2 linked regions of the Roseiflexus sp. RS-1 genome follow. The protein of the gene in region 1 interacts with the protein of each later gene in a pairwise test. Links are inferred from orthologs where the notes say so. Each region holds a gene or a part of one and is shown in the gene's direction. Other genes may lie near its edges. The genes, in order: odhB and lpdA.

Evidence for each region.
Region 2: the proteins of odhB (region 1) and lpdA interact in binary tests that used the Escherichia coli proteins (3 or more experiments, as listed by UniProt). The link is inferred for Roseiflexus sp. RS-1 from one-to-one orthologs.

The regions. Positions count from the first base shown.
Region 1 is NC_009523.1:4,268,228-4,276,584, forward strand. What follows is about bases 1,965-4,931. They hold odhB (2-oxoglutarate dehydrogenase complex dihydrolipoyllysine-residue succinyltransferase), read left to right. Parts: upstream 1,965-2,830; coding sequence 2,831-4,033; downstream 4,034-4,931. Other genes in these bases: ROSERS_RS17515 (2-oxoglutarate dehydrogenase E1 component), read left to right, coding at 1,965-2,818; ROSERS_RS17525 (PH domain-containing protein), read right to left, coding at 4,050-4,931. In the rest of the region: more of ROSERS_RS17515, read left to right, coding at 1-1,964; more of ROSERS_RS17525, read right to left, coding at 4,932-4,961; ROSERS_RS17530 (peptidylprolyl isomerase), read right to left, coding at 5,031-6,593; rpsR (30S ribosomal protein S18), read right to left, coding at 6,700-6,972; ROSERS_RS17540 (single-stranded DNA-binding protein), read right to left, coding at 6,993-7,448; rpsF (30S ribosomal protein S6), read right to left, coding at 7,486-7,965; ROSERS_RS17550 (PIG-L deacetylase family protein), read left to right, coding at 8,199-8,357. UniProt on the Escherichia coli protein: E2 component of the 2-oxoglutarate dehydrogenase (OGDH) complex which catalyzes the second step in the conversion of 2-oxoglutarate to succinyl-CoA and CO(2).
Region 2 is NC_009523.1:3,765,868-3,774,103, forward strand. The notes cover bases 3,616-6,461. They hold lpdA (dihydrolipoyl dehydrogenase), read left to right. Parts: upstream 3,616-4,253; coding sequence 4,254-5,669; downstream 5,670-6,461. Other genes in these bases: ROSERS_RS15430 (histidine kinase N-terminal 7TM domain-containing protein), read left to right, coding at 3,616-4,114; ROSERS_RS15440 (hypothetical protein), read left to right, coding at 5,682-6,062; ROSERS_RS15445 (SDR family NAD(P)-dependent oxidoreductase), read right to left, coding at 6,232-6,461. In the rest of the region: ROSERS_RS15420 (NADH-quinone oxidoreductase subunit N), read left to right, coding at 1-1,392; ROSERS_RS24260 (J-domain-containing protein), read left to right, coding at 1,434-1,997; more of ROSERS_RS15430, read left to right, coding at 2,180-3,615; more of ROSERS_RS15445, read right to left, coding at 6,462-6,867; ROSERS_RS15450 (Lon protease family protein), read right to left, coding at 7,184-8,236. UniProt on the Escherichia coli protein: Lipoamide dehydrogenase is a component of the glycine cleavage system as well as of the alpha-ketoacid dehydrogenase complexes.

The DNA.
Region 1 (8,357 bases):
GTATGTGATCGAACTCTACGAACGGTATCGCACCGATCCCGCATCGGTCGATCCGGAAACGCGCGCCTTCTTTGCGCAGTGGTCGCCGGAAGAGGCGTTGCCGACAGCGACGCCTGCCCCCGCAATCCCTGTGACCATCGACCTTTCGACGACGCCGGACATTGACATGTCCAAAGCGCACATTGGACCAACATCGCCAATCGATGTCACCCATACCGTCGCTGCCGCCCGTCTCATTCGCTATATCCGCGAACTGGGGCATCTGGCGGCGCGGATCGATCCGCTTGGCCGCGATCCTCCCGGCGATCCAGGTCTCGATGCCGCGATCCACGATGTCAACGATGCTGACCTGGCGCTCCTGCCCGCCCATATTGTGCGTGGACCGCTGGCGGCAGAGTCGCGCAATGCGCTCGAAGGGGTTCAGAAACTGCGCTCCGTCTACTGCGGCACAATCGGCTACGAAACGGATCACGTGCAGGTTTTCGAGGAGCGCGCCTGGATTCGTGAAGCGGTCGAGAGTCGCCGGTTTTTCTACGGCTTCGATGCCGTGCGCAAACGTGAATTACTCGAGCGTCTGACCGAAGCCGAAACCTTCGAGCGGTATCTGCACCAGACCTTCGTCGGGCAGAAACGGTTTTCGATCGAAGGATGCGACATGCTGATCCCAATGCTCGACTCGATCATTCGCAATGCGGCGACCGGCGGGGTGCACGAGGTGGTGATCGGCATGGCGCACCGCGGGCGATTGAACGTCCTGGCGCACATTCTCGGCAAACCATACAGCGCCATTCTCAGCGAGTTTTTGCTGGCGGGGCGTGATGCAGCGCTTTCGCCGGAAGGACGCGGCGCGCCTGGCTGGGTTGGCGATGTGAAATACCACCTCGGCGCCCGCCGTGCATTCCGCGAAGCAGGGATCGAGCAGATGCCGATCACTCTGGCGCCCAACCCCAGCCATCTGGAGTTCGTCAATCCGGTTGTCGCCGGGCGCGCGCGCGCCGCCCAGGAAACATGCGATCAGGCTGGCGCGCCGCTTCAGAACAGGCACGCCTCGCTTCCGATCCTCATCCACGGCGATGCTGCGTTTCCGGGGCAGGGGATCGTCGCCGAGACGCTCAACCTCTCCAACCTCGCCGGATACAGCACCGGCGGAACCATTCACATTATCGTCAATAATCAGATCGGGTTCACCACATCGCCGCACGAGGGACGCTCGACCCTGTACGCCAGCGACCTGGCGAAGGGGTTTGAAATCCCAATTGTGCACGTCAACGCCGATGATGTCGAAGGGTGTATTGCGGTTGCGCGCATGGCATACGCCTATCGCGAACGGTTCGGCAAAGACTTTCTGATCGACCTGGTCGGCTATCGCCGCTGGGGGCATAACGAGGGCGATGAACCGGCATTTACGCAACCACGCATGTATGCCATCATTGCCCGCCATCCGACCGTCCGCGAGCAATGGGCGTCGAAACTGATCGCCGAAGGAGTGGTGTCTGCTACCGAAGCGGAGGAGATGGTCAGGAAGGTGTGGGACAGGTTGCAACAGGCGCGCAGCGACGCCGAAGCCCACCCGCACTTTGAGGAGCCGCCGCCGTTGCCGCCGCCCGGTATTGCGCGTCGTACCCACACCGCCGTGTCAGCAGAACGGTTGACGGCGCTCAATGAGGCGTTGCTCCAGTGGCCCCCCGGCTTCCGTGTCCATCCGCGCCTGGAACGGATGCTGGAACGACGGCGCACTGCGCTCCATATGCCAGGCGCTATCGATTGGGCGCACGCCGAGGCGCTGGCGTTTGCATCACTGCTGGAAGAGGGAATTCCGATCCGCCTGACCGGGCAGGATGTCGAGCGTGGCACGTTCAGCCAGCGCCACCTGGTGCTGCACGATGTGCAAACCGATGAACGCTGGTGTGCGCTTCAGGCGCTGCCACAGGCGCACGCCTCATTTGCAGTCTACAACAGTCCGCTCTCCGAGGCTGCCGCGCTGGGGTTCGAGTTTGGCTATTCGGCGCATAATCCGCGTGCGCTCGTCATCTGGGAGGCGCAGTTTGGCGACTTTGCCAATGGGGCGCAGGTTATTATCGACCAGTTTATCGTGTCGGCGCGCAAGAAGTGGGGACAAACGCCAGCGCTGGTTATGCTGTTGCCCCACGGCTACGAAGGGCAGGGCCCGGAACATTCCAGCGCGCGTCTCGAACGCTTTTTGCAACTCGCTGCCGAAGACAACATTCGCGTGGCGAACTGTACGACGGCAGCGCAGTATTTCCACCTGCTGCGACGTCAGGCGCTGCTGCTGAATACTGACCCGCGCCCGCTGATCATCATGACGCCCAAGAGTCTGCTGCGCCACCCGCGTGCTGGCTCGTCGCTGCACGACCTCAGTGAGGGGCGTTTCCAGCGTGTGATCGACGATCCGCAGGCGCGCGAACGTCCTGCCGATGTGGCGCGCCTGGTGCTCTGCTCCGGCAAAATCTACGTCGATCTGCTCAGCGCCAACGATACGCCGCTGACAAACGGCGTCGCCGTGGTGCGTCTCGAAGAGTTGTACTCCTTCCCCGTGGACGAATTGCGTGCAGTGCTGCAAGGCTATCCTCACCTTCAGGAAGTCGTCTGGTTGCAGGAGGAACCGGAAAACATGGGAGCGTGGCGCTACGTCGCGCCACGCCTGCGCGAACTGATCGGTCCCGATATGACTCTCAGTTATGTCGGGCGTGCTGAGTCGGCGAGCCCATCGGAAGGGTCGCTGGCATTGCACCTGATCGAACAGCAACGGTTAATCGCCGAAGCGCTGCGCGCGCCAGCTGTCGAAAAGTATCGATAACACGAGGAGTCTATGGCTGTCGAAATCAAGGTCCCGACCCTGGGCGAGTCGATTGTCGAGGCGACGGTCGGGGCATGGCACAAACACGAGGGCGATCCAGTTACTGCGGGTGAGGTGCTGGTCGAACTTGAAACCGACAAGGTGACGGTCGAAGTGACCGCATCCGGCTCTGGTATTCTGAGTCGTATCCTCAAGCCGGATGGCGCCACGGTGACCATCGGCGAACTGTTGGGGGTGATCGCGGAGAAGGTGGAAGAACCGGCTATGCCGCTCCACGACGGTGCTGGCGCCAGAGTGACGGCGACGCCGGTCGCCCGTCGCCTCGCCGAAACGCACGGCGTCGATATTGCCGCAATTCCCGGCAGTGGTCCCGGCGGTCGGGTGACGAAAGATGATGTGATCCGCCACGGCGCTGGCTCGCCAGCGCCGCTTCCGACGGAGGCAGTTCCGGCGGTCACACCCCACACGCCCGCGCTCACGCCCGCTACGCAACCGGCGCCGGTTCCCGACGACGGACGACGCGAAGAGCGCATCCGCATGACCCGCCGCCGCCAGACGATTGCCGCCCGACTCGTCGAGGCGCAGCGCACCGCGGCGATGCTCACAACGTTCAACGAGATCGATATGAGCGCCGTGATCGATCTGCGCAAACGGCATCGCGAATCGTTCCGTGAGCGCCACGGCGTCGGTCTCGGTTTCATGTCGTTCTTCACGAAAGCGGTGATCGGCGCGTTGAAAGCCTTCCCGCTTCTCAACGCCGAGATTCGCGGTGACGAGATTATCGTCAAGCATTACTACGACATCGGCATCGCCGTCAGCACCGACGAAGGGCTGGTTGTGCCGGTGCTGCGCAACGCAGACCGCCTCAGTTTCGCAGAAATCGAGCGCAGCATCGAAGAACTGGCGCACCGCGCCCGCGAGTCGAAACTCACGATTGCCGACCTGCAAGGCGGCACGTTCACCATCACCAATGGCGGCATCTTCGGCTCACTGATGTCCACACCGATTCTCAACGCGCCGCAGGTTGGCATTCTCGGCATGCACAAGATTCAGGAACGTCCGGTGGCGCTCAACGGGCAGGTCGTCATCCGTCCAATGATGTATGTCGCCCTCTCCTACGATCATCGCATCATCGACGGACGTGAGGCGGTATCGTTCCTGGTGCGGGTCAAGGAACTGGTGGAAGACCCGGAGCGATTGTTGCTGGAGGGATGAGGGGGCGCCGTCGCGCTCACCACAGGATCTGCGCGATTGCGACCAGGAACAGGAGTTGCACAATCACCGAGGCGCCCTGGAGCAGGCGGGCGCCCGGCGGCAGATTCCGATACAATCTCATCCCAACCGCAGTGTTGAACAGGCTGAGACCGAGCGCCGCCAGCGGCAGAAACAGCACCTGATGACGCGGACGCAACTCAGCGACCTCGCCGGTTGCATCGAAGCGCATCTCGACGGCAGGAGCGAGTGATGGGTAGGCGGCAGCGATCATCGCCAGCGCCAGCAGGTTGATCACCAGCGCTGCCACAATCAGTCCCAACACTGTTCCGTCGCGCCAGAATGCGTAGTGGAACACCCGACTGTACTCGATCGCCGGTTGGAGCGCTTTGGTTGCCCCCAGACTCCGGCGCTGCTCAAGGTCCTGGACAAACGCCTCTGGATCTTCAGGCGACACGGCATAGGCGGCATCGGCGGTATAGATAATCAGGCATGCATCGGGCGGTTGTGTCGCATACAGATGCAGCGGCTTGTCACCCGCGAATGCACTTCCCCAGTAAGTTCCAACCCGCTGGAAGATGCCAAACGGCAAAAAGACCGGACCGGCGCCCACATCGATCGTCACCACCTGATCGAGCGGAACGATCGCCTGATTGCCCGCCCAGCGGATGTACAGCCCATTGCGGTCGATGGCGTAGGTCAGCGTCAGCGCGGCGATGAGGCGGTAGGCGAACCACGCTGCCGCCAACAGGCTGATGATCAGCAGCAGCAGCAAGCCAAAAGCGCCAATATCGATCTGCCACTGATCAGGAGCGCCGGAGAGACGACGAATCAGCCCGACAACAGCCAGAGTGACGCCGCCAAGGGCGAGGATCAACAGACCGAGCGCAACCCATCGCCCCTGAGTGGACTGTGGTTTCCAACGTCTCATGGTTGTCTATGCCACGCCTGCGGCACAGCGTCGGCGCCCTGCACACCGGCGCAGGACGCGACACACTCCTTACGGCGTCGGGGCAGGCGTTCTCTCGACTGGAACGGCTGTTCCGGTCGGCGTTGGCGTTGTGACCGGCGTTCCCCCAACCGGCACTCCGGTTTCGGTCGGCAGTGGCGTCGGCGTCGGTTCGCCGCCCAAATCCACCGTCGGCAACGGTGGAGGCGTACCGGTCGGTAACGGCGAAGGGGTTGGCACGAGGGTTGGGAAGCGCTGCACACTGACAGCGGCGCGCTGCTCCTCAAGCCAGCGCTCAAACGCCTCAGCACGCGCCCGGTTGAGTTGCGTCTCGCGCGAATCGACCGTGCGCCGCACCAACTGCACGATATGCCAGCCAAATGACGTGCGTACCGGACCGACGATCTCATTCTCAGACGCATTCGCGATAGCCGCGACCAGCGCCGGATCGATCTGTGTACCATCCGGCGTCTTTCCGTCCTTATCAAACGATGGCAGCGCCCCGCCCGCCGCTCTTGTATTGTAATCCTCGGAACGTTCACGTGCCAGTTCGCCGAAATCGGCAGCGGCGCGCGCCTCGGCGAGCAGCGCCTCCGCTTCCGCACGACGCGCAGCAAACGCCTGCTCACGTTCCTCTTCTGTCGCAGTGATCGGAACGGTCACCTTCAGCAGAATGTGGCGCGTCTCGATAGCGGACGGGTCGGCGCTGGGCGTAAAGGTCGAATCCGGAACCAATTGCTCCTGTACCCGGCGCGTCAACGCCTGACGCAAAAACTGGTTGGACAACCCGCGGCGGAAGTCATCAAGCGTCAGATGGATGCGCCGTTGGGGATCGACCCGCCGCATCTCATTGACATACTCATCGTAGAGCCGTTGCAGCGCCGTCTGTTGCCTGGCAAGCGCCTCATCCGCCAGCGGCGTTGGCGACGGCGTCACCGTCGGCTCTGGCGTTGGTGACGGCGTTGGCGTTGCGGTTGGACCGGAGGGGGTTGGCGACGGCGTTCCCGGACCCACCGTCGGCTCAGGCGGCGCGGTTGGCGGCGACGTTGGCAGCAGCACCGCAGTTGGCGTCACTGCATCGGCAGGCGGGGCAAAATTGGGACCGAACAGATCGATAAACTCCTGCGCGATCTCACCATCGGTCACCTGGATGCCGAACCTGGACTGTGCTCCCTGCCGGATCAGTTGCAGTTCGACCCATTGATTCACCAGTGCATCATCGACCGGCTCATTGCGCGCCGCTGCCGCCTGAGCGTCGATCTGTGGAATCTGATCGAGAAACTGCTGGGCAAATTGCGGACCAAAGGTCGCCAGATAGAGACTCTGGGCAATCAGGCGCGCTGCCTCCCCACGTCGTTCCGCGACATAGTCGCCGCGCGTCAGCACGACGCTCCCGACCTGCGCCACCGGTCGTCCCGGCAACCAGACCTGCTCATAGACCAGACCGGCAGCCAGCGCCAGCACCGCGATCGCCACCACCACTGCCGTGCCGATGATAATTGCGCGCTGACGGCGACGCTCGATCTCACTCCGACGCAAATGGCGACGAGCAGGCGTTGCAGAGCGCGTTTCCTGCGGGCGCGGCGGTTGCGGTTTACGTTGATTAAACGTCATAACAGACAGACCCCACACATAAGAGCCGCCACGATTCGCTCACATTGCTGCATCGTACAGCAGACGCGGGCAAACCGGGCGGTCCTTCGGGGAACACCACAGCCATCTACGAGCGGATATGCGCTGCAACGAACGGCAGCAACGCCATGTGGCGCGCACGCTTGATCGCCACCGTCAGCGAACGCTGATGGCGCGCGCAGACACCAGTGCGGCGGCGCGGCAGGATTTTGCCACGCTCAGACATGCAGCGTTGCAAACGCTTGACATCTTTATAGTCTACGACGCGAATCTGATCTGCGCAGAACATGCAGACCTTGCGTCGAGCGCCAAAGCGACGGCGCCCCACGCCGCCACTGCGACGAGCCTGATCCTCAGTCACGATAAACCTCGTCTGTTGTACTAAAACGGAATATCCTCATCACCAATGGCAAAATCGTCCTTCGACTGCTGCCCGCGCTGAGGGCGATGATCGGGGTGATGATACGGCGGCTCATCGCCATACTGCGACGACTCACGAGGACCGCGACTGTCGAGCATGATCATATCGCTCGCCACAACCTCAGTGCGGTAATGCGTCACCCCGTTCTGATCCTCCCAATGGCGAGTCTGGAGGCGCCCTTCGATATAGACGCGACTGGATTTGCGCAGGTGCTCGTGGCAGATCTCGGCCAGTTTATTCCAGGTCACTACATTGAACCATTCCGTCTCCTCGTGCAATTCGCCGCTGCCGTCTTTCCACTGCCGTCCTGTCGCGACGCTGAACGTCGTTACAGGGCTTCCACCAGGCGTATAGCGCATCTCAGGGTCTTTACCGAGACGCCCGATGATCATCACCTTGTTGAGATCCTTCGCCATTGTTCGTTCCTCTCCCCTTTATAACGAACAGCGCCCATTAGTCTTCGTCGACGTCCACGTCCTCTTCGATTTCCTCGACGTCGTCAACCTCCTCATCCTCCTCAAGATCCTCCTCGTCTTCGGGTTCTTCGCCATCAAGAGCGCCGACCGTTGCGACAACCGCTGGCGCCGCGCCGCGCATTTCCACCAGTGTCAGCAGATAACGCAGCACCGAGTCGTTGAGTTTGAGCAGGCGTTCGAGTTCGGCAACGCGATCCGCAGCCATCTGAAAGTGCATCAAAACGTAGTACCCTTCGGTGAACACGCGACGACTCGCCTCACCTTCGACGTAGGCGCGGATCGGATAGGCAAATTTTCGACGGCCCCAGGGTGGTGCATGATTGGTTGAGGTAATAACCCCGCCGAGATTGGTGATCGTCTGGGAGACGCGCTCGATGGCGTTGCGTATCTCCTCGTCGCTCATTCGTATTGGGGGAATGATGAATAACAATTCGTAGTCACGACGACGCTCGCGCATTGATCCTCCTCTGGTCACAGGCCCTCTTTGTCAGACCCCGCACCATGCGCGGTGGCGCGGGCGCAAGAGAGCAGAAGCATTCTTCAGTTGCAGACGGCGATTATAGCACAGAGTGAGCCGAAGCGCAACGTGATCCGCAAATGCAAATCCTGCACCATCGTGCTCGACAACCTCCCCGAATCGCGGTACACTGCATGGCACTCCCATCACACGGTTCAGATAGAGAAAGGGCTATGAGCAACGCATTATCTTCTTCTACCCTGCGCATTCTGGGCATCTTTGCCCACCCCGACGATCCAGAGTTCAGCATGGGCGGCAGCGCCGCACTCTGGGCCGATCAAGGGCACGAGGTCTACTACTGCATTGTGACCGATGGTTCTGCTGGCAGCAAC
Region 2 (8,236 bases), 500 kb from region 1 along the record:
GGACCGCTGGACGTTCTGCTGACGCTGGGGCGCAATCTTCAGGCGGGCGGTCCGGGAGGATCGCCGGTGTTGGGCGCGTTCGCAACCGATGAGTTCACCACGGTAGCGCGCCTGACCTTCATCGGCGCAGCGTTGCTGACGTCGCTGCTGGCGATGGGGTATCGGTTGACCGCCAATCCTGGCGAGTTCTATTCGTTGCTTATCTTCTCGACCCTGGGGATGTCGATCATGGCAGCGGCGACGGAGTTCATTCTGGCGTATCTGGCGCTGGAACTGTCGTCGATTGCGCTCTATGTGCTTGCCGGATACTTCCGCGAAAGTGAACGCTCGCCAGAAGCCGGGTTGAAATACTTCCTGTTTGGATCGCTCTCCTCGGCGATTTTCCTGTACGGCATCAGCCTGACCTACGGCTTCGTCGCCAGTGAGAATCAGAAAGCCGGCGGCACGCCGATCATCGCCACGCTCTTTTCGGAAGTCGGGCGATTTGCAACCGGTGACGCCGCGCGCAGCCCGCTATTGATCCTTGGCATACTGTTCGTGATCGCCGGATTGGGGTACAAGATTTCGGTCGTGCCGTTCCACACATGGGCGCCGGATGTGTATCAGGGAGCGCCGCCACCGGTGACTGCCTTCCTTTCGACGGCATCGAAAGCAGCCGGGTTCCTGCTGCTCTACCGGTTGCTGACGACGGCGTTCCCAGGGGCGGTTGGAACGCCGCGCCTGGAAGAATTCAGCGGCTGGACGAGCGTGCTGGCGATCCTGGCGCTGGTGACGGTGCTGGTAGGGAATCTGGCAGCGCTGCCGCAGACCAATGCGCGCCGTCTGCTGGCGTACTCATCGATCGGGCATGCCGGTTTTCTGTTGCTCGCCGTGCTGCTCTGGTCATCGACATCACCGGTTGATCGGACATTCGGCACGTCAGCGCTGATCTACTACCTGATCGTCTACACGCTCACCAATCTGGGCAGTTTCGGTGTGCTGGCGGTGCTGACCAGGGCGCTGGGCAGTGATGACCTGAGTGCCATGCAGGGTCTGTGGCGACGCAATATGCCGCTGACCTTAATGATGACGATCCTGATCCTGTCACTTGCAGGCATTCCGCCACTCGCCGGTTTCTGGGCGAAGTTCTTTGTCTTTATGGCGGGCTACCAGGCAGGCGCCGTTCCGCTGGTGACCGTCGCCGTTGTGATGACGGTCGTCAGTCTGTATTACTATCTGCGTTTTCTCAAGGCGATGTGGATTTTGCCAGCGCCGTCAACGACGCCTTTCTCGACACCGCCGGTTGCGAATGCTGCCATCATCGTATCAACGGTGCTGGTGGTGCTGCTCGGTTTGCTGCCGAACCTGATCTGGGGGACGATCAGCAGCGCAGCGAGTGTTGCGGCGCGTTAGGCGCATGCGCGGCAAGGCTTCCATACCGTCATGTGTTCCTTATGACCGACCAACCGACACCTGAGCATAATGATCCGCTCGCTCCACGGGAGGCGTCTGAATATCCCGGTGGCGCGACCCTGTTTGAGCGTCTGCTCGAACAGGCGCGTGACAACAGCAGTGGTCGGGCGCACCGCAGCACGCCGAACCCGAACGATGTGGAAACAGTGATTGATCGTCTGATCGAACAGGCGCGCGCCGAAGGTGCGTTCGACAACCTGCCCGGCGCCGGTAAGCCGCTGATGTATGACGATGATGCGCTGACGCCGGAAGATATGCGCGCCGGGTTTCGCATGCTGAAGAACGCCGGGTTCGCCCCTCTGTGGATTGAAGCTCGCCGTGATATTGACACTGAGCGCGCCCGCATCGCTGCCTGGCTCCACGACACCAACCGCCGCTGGTCGCGCCTTCCACCCGCCATCCGCGCCCGTTTGCGCGCCGAATACCACGAGATGCTTACCAACCTCCAGCGTCAGATTATCTCATACAACCTTACCGCACCACCGGCTGCGGGTCAGATTGAGGGTCTGCGCATCGCAGAAGAGATGCGCAAACTGGGAGAATAGTCCCATCTCGACTCTCCTGGAGACGAGGGCATTGTGCCCTCGTAGACGCGACGAGGGCGAGACGCCCGCGCTCCCAGGCGCGAGTGTTGCCCCAGGTGTGAATAGTTACGACAGGTGCGTAACTTTGATCGTGTACAATACTATAACAATTGCATGGTCTGTGGCGAAAGATACAAAACGGTATGATCGACCTGCCATTTTTGACCAACCTGCTCCTTGCGGTCAACGATATTCTGGCTTCTGCCGTTCTGATCGTTTCATTTTCACTCCTGGTCTACCTGGTGCTGCAAAACCGGTACACTCCCATTGCGCGCGCGCTGGCGGTGCTGCTTGGTAGCATTGTCGTTGTCTTTGGCGGCGACGTGCTAACGCAGCAGGTGCAGCGTGAGGAGACCCTTCACTTCCTGCTGCGCGCCCAGTGGCTCGGCATCGTCGGTGTGCCAGCAGGATACATTCACCTCGCCGATGCCCTGCTGGATTTCAGTGGTCAGCATAACCTCCGCAGACGCTGGAGCGTTCCCATGGCTTACGTCATCAGCGCTGTGTTCCTGGCGCTGGCATGGGGAACAGACCTGGTATTGCGCAACGGTGTCCAGGTTCAACCTGTTGCACAATTCAACGCCGGTCCGCTCTTCTGGGTCTTCACGCTCTACTTCACCATCGCGTGTCTCGCCGGGCTGGCAACCACGCTCCACGTGCGCGACGCAGCGCTCACACCAACCCTGCGCCGGCGGATCACATACCTGAGTCTGACATTCGTCGGTCCGGCGATCGCGGTCTATCCCTTTCTCATTATTCCTCTCCCGGAGAACATGATTCCGTTCACAGTCGTGCTCTTCCTGGTCGCCGTGGGCAACGTCGCCGTCCTGATGATGACGACGGTGATGGTCTACAGTATCGCATTCCAGGGATTGCCGCTTCCCGACCGTCTGATCAAGCAGGACTTTATCCGCTGGGTGTTGTACGGTCCATTCGTCGGCGTCAGTATTGCGCTGTTCCTGCGTGCGACACCAATCCTGGCGCGCTGGCTGGGGTTGCCGGAGCAGGCGCTGCTGACCGCTGGCGTAGTTATTATGACCGTCATTATGCCGCTGTTCGTCAACCGGCTGAAACCATACCTCGACGCCCTGGTCTATGCGCAGGATCACGCCGAGATCGATTATCTGCGCGCTCTGCCACGCAATACATTCACCCAGGCGGACCTGCGGAGTCTGCTGGAGAATACGCTGGTGGTTGCATGCGGGGCATTGCGCTCCGAGACAGGATTCGTCGCTGCACCGGATGATGCAGGCGGCTACACAGTCAAAACGCTGGTCGGATCGCGCCAGGTGGTGCGGCGATTCGTCAACGAACACCCGCTCACAGAATTGATGGCGCGTCTCTCACGATTGCCGGTGCGACCACCCGGTGACACCCCGCCAGCCGACGCATTTTTGCGGGTTGAAGGGTTCTGGTTGCTGCCGCTGCGCACCCCTGACGGCGCGTTGCTCGGCTGTCTCGGCATCGCTTACCCGCACGACACGTTGAGCGTCGATGCGCGGCGCCTGATCGGTGCGTTGACCCACCGAATGGAACTGGCGCTCGAAACCGTTCAGATGCAGCAGCGGTTGTTCAACACCCTGCGCGGGCTGGGACCGGATATGCAGTCGCTCCAGCATCTCAGCACGCAACTCGAACAGGCGACCCCTGCTTCACTTCAGACGCTCGAATCCGACGTTGCATCACTGCCCGAATTTCCCCAACTGGTCAAAGAAGCGCTGGCGCACTACTGGGGCGGACCGAAACTCTCCGAAAGTCCGCTGCTCGGATTGCGCACGGTGCGCCGGGTCCTCGAGGAACAAGGGGGCAGTCCGACGCGCGCATTGCAGGCGGTGTTGCGCCAGGCGATTGAGAATCTGCGCCCTGATGCGCAACTCGACCCCTCGGCGCAGGAGTGGCTGCTCTACAACATCCTGGAGATGCGCTTCCTGCAGGGGCGCCGCATCCGCGAAACCGCCGACCGGCTGGCGATGAGTGAGTCTGACCTGTACCGCAAGCAGCGCATCGCCGTTGAAGAAGTGGCGCGCCAACTGGCGCTGATGGAGGAGTCGGCAAACCGGGCGATGGTGGAGCGGTAGTTTTTCTGACCCGATGTTCTCGTGGTACAATACCGCTTACACGACTCGCGGACGACCGGCGGCGCCCTGCCGCCGCTCGCGAGTCGATCCGCACATTCCCGTCTGCAATCCAGACGCACTGAATAGAAAGGTGACTTCCGTGACCGACACCCTCTACGATGTGATTGTCATTGGCGGCGGACCCGGCGGATATGTCGCTGCCATTCGCGCTGCCCAGCTTGGGTTGAAAACCGCCGTCGTCGAGCGCCAGGCGATGGGGGGCGTCTGCCTGAATGTCGGGTGCATCCCGACCAAGGCATTGCTCCATACCGCCGATCTGCTCGATGAACTGCGCGAGGCGAAACGCTTCGGCGTGATTGTCGAAGGCGTGTCGCTCGATTGGGAAGCGACGCTGCGCCAGAAGGACACCGTGGTTAAGACGATGACCAGCGGCGTTTCGTTCTTGATGAAGAAGAACAAGATCGATGTTGTCAACGGATCTGCCCGTCTCGCCGGACGCGGACAGGTTGCGGTCAGCAGCCCCGAAGGGCAGCATCGCACATTGACGGCAAAGCATATTATCATCGCTGTCGGCGCTCGCCCCCGCGAAATCCCGGCGATCGGCGCAGTGTTCGACAATGACCGCATCCTCTCTTCGACCGGCGGGCTAAACATTCCCACCGTTCCCAAATCGCTCCTGGTGGTCGGTGCAGGCGCAATTGGGGTCGAGTTCGCTTCGATGTACCGCGCGTTCGGCGCAGAGGTGACACTGGTCGAAATGCTGCCGCGCGTTGTGCCGCTCGAAGATGAGGAGGTCAGCGCCGAACTCGCCCGCGCGCTCAATCGTCGTGGCATCAAAATCTTTGCTGGCGCAAAACTCAACAACCTGGAGAAGGTCGACGGCGGCGTGATGGCGCGCCTGGTCGATGTACAGGGCGCCGAGCATGCACTCACATTTGAGCGTGCGCTGGTTGGCGTCGGTATTGTGCCAAATACCAGTGACATCGGGCTGGAAGAAGTCGGTGTCGCGCTCGATCCACGCGGATTCATCAAAGTCGATGATCATATGCGCACAAATGTCGAAGGGATTTACGCCATCGGCGACTGTGCCACCACCACGCCCTGGCTGGCGCACAAAGCATCGGCTGAAGGTATCGTCGCTGCTGAAACGATCGCCGGTCATCATACGCAACCGCTCGACTACGGCAAGATCCCGGCGTGCACCTACTGTAACCCGGAGATCGCCAGCGTCGGGTTGACCGAGGCAAAAGCACGTGAGCAGGGGTACGATGTGAAGGTGGGCAAATTCGCCTTCACCGGCAACGGTAAAGCGACGATCCTTGGTCAGCGCCAGGGGTTCGTCAAGATTGTCGCCGACAAACAGTACGATGAGGTGCTCGGCATTCACATGATCGGTCCGCGCGTCACCGAACTCATCGCCGAGGGAGGTCTGGCGCTGTCACACGAAGCGACCGCCGAATCGATCATGCGCACGGTTCACGCCCATCCGACGCTCTACGAAGCGATTGTCGAAGCGGCGCACGCGGCGGCTGAGGGCGCGGCGATCCACATGTAACGGAGGGTTGCCATGCCGATCATGATCAACCTGACATCCGCCGGGCATGGCGGAACATCCCTTTCCTGCGGCACACACGGCGGTTGTGGCGTCGATTGCGACTGCGGTTGCCCCTATACCGGCATGGAGGAGAAGGGCAACGTCGAGTTGATCGCCGATGTTGAACGTCGTTATCCGAACGAATGGCTGGTCTTCGTCATTCCCCCCAGCGAAGACGATTTCGCCCCCGAACGCGGCATGCTGGTCGCGCACAGCACCGACGACGCCGAGGTGTTCGAAGCGATCACGCGCATTACCCACAACCAGGTTGTGCACGTCTATTTCAACGGAACATTCGATGCATACCAGAAGTGGATGGATGCGGGGATGGAAGTCGGGAAGGTTGAAGGTTGAAGGTCGGTGAAGGTTGAAGGTTGAAGGTCGGTGAAGGTTGAAGGTAGGGGCGCCCCCCGCACGGCGTAAATGTAGGGGCGCACGGCAGCGTCCCCCCCGCACGGCAATGCGCCCCCCCCCGCACGACGTAAATGTAGGGGCGCACGGCAGTGCGCCCCCACCGACCGGGTCAGAGATCCAGATTCCCCTTGTGCCCTTCAGCATACGCGCGCAGCACGGCGGCAGCGACATCGCCTGGTGCGTGGGCGCTTTTGGGAAGGCGGAATGGCGCTTTGCGCCACAAGGGGGTATCGACCGCGCCAACCCGCACATTCGTCACGCGCCGGTCGCGCACCTCTTTTGCCAGCACAGTCACATAGGCATCAAGGGCTGCCTTGGAAGCAGCGTAGGCGCCGAGTTTGGGAAGCATGATCCGATCAACATACGCGCCGATGAAAACCAGATGCCCGCCCGACGGAACCAGCGCGAGCGAGTGGGTCACCGCCAGGTGAGCGCCGGTCACGTTCGCGCCAAAGATACGCTCCCACTCGCTGGCAGTCGTGTCCGCCAGCGGCTTGCCGATCATATCGCCAGCAGCGTACACCCACAGATTGACAGCGCCCTCGGACTGCTGCGCAGCCCAGAGTGCAGCGGCTGCAACATCCGCCTCGCGCGACAGTTCCGCGCTGTATGACTCAATGTCCATGTCGCTCAGCGCTGCTACATCACGCGCTATTCCCAGCACACGCCACCCATTCTCGCTCAGCGTGTCAACCAGTGCGCGACCGATCCCGCCGGCTGCACCCCAGATCAGCGCTGTTTGCATATGCGTCTCCCTGTCCGAATTGTTCGATATTATTCTGTCTCGTATACGTTGCGTTCAACAACCCGGATGGGAGGAAGCGGGACTAACCGCAACCACGGTCACTCTTTGGGCTTCAGGACAAATAAACTCCCCCCTCTCCCCGTGTAGAAGAAGGCTCGCAGGCGTAGTTTTTTGGAAAGCCCCCGTGCACCATCTCCCGTTTCGGGCATCAAGACACCCAGACTCCCCCTTCTCCCCTTGTGGGAGAAGGGGGTTGGGGGGATGAGGGGCAAAAACGCACGGGAATACGGAAAACTGCGCATCTCTCCCAGGAACCTTACCCTTGGGCGTTTTGCTCCCCCTCGCGTCGTTTGTCGCTCTCGTTGGTCTTTCCGCCCTCGCGGAGACGCTCGGCGAAGGCGCGCAGTCGCGTCATGACCCGTCCGTTGACGCTCTCCGGCGGGTATTCGCCGTTTGCATCGCGCTCACCGGCTGGCACGCCGGTCAGCAGTGCAATGCCTTCATCGATGGTCAGCGCCGTCCAGATATGGAACTGCCCTTCACGCACCGCTTCCACCACATCACCGCGCAGCATCAGGTTCTGAACATTCGCCTGCGGAATGAGCACCCCCTGTTCGCCGGTCAGCCCACGCAGACGACAGACATCGAAAAACCCCTCGATCTTCTGGTTCACCCCGCCAACTGCCTGGATTTCGCCACGCTGGTTGACCGAGCCGGTCACTGCGATGCCCTGGCGTAACGGCAGTTCTGCCAGCGCCGAAAGCAGGGCGAACAACTCCGCCGCCGATGCACTGTCGCCCTCGACCCCCTCGTAACTCTGCTCGAAGACCAGCCGCGCTGAAAGGGTCAGTGGTCGCTCCTGACCGTACCGATCCGCCAGGTAGCCGCTGAGAATGAGCACCCCTTTGCTGTGGATCGGTCCGCCGAGTTTCACTTCGCGCTCGATGTCGAGGATCGACCCACGCCCCGGTCCCACACTGACGCTGATACGGCTCGGTCTGCCAAACGTATAGTCCCCCAGGCTCAGAACCGACAATCCGTTGATCTGGCCAATTTTTGCGCCTTCGGTATCGATCAAAATGATGCCACGGTCGATCAATTCCTGGATGCGCGCCTGGATCATGTTCGAACGGTAGACCTTCTCCTCCAACGCGCGCGTAACGTGCCGTTCCAGAATTGCGTCGCACCCCTCCTGGCACGCCCAGTAATTCGCCTCGCGCACCACATCGGTCAGCGCGCCGAAATGGGTCGAAAGACGCTCCTGATCCTCGGCAAGCCGCAACGAGTGCTCCAGCAGACGCGCGGCTGCGTCATTGGAGATTGACAGCAGACCCTCGCGCTCGCAAAAGCGCCGGAACAGGTGGAGCGA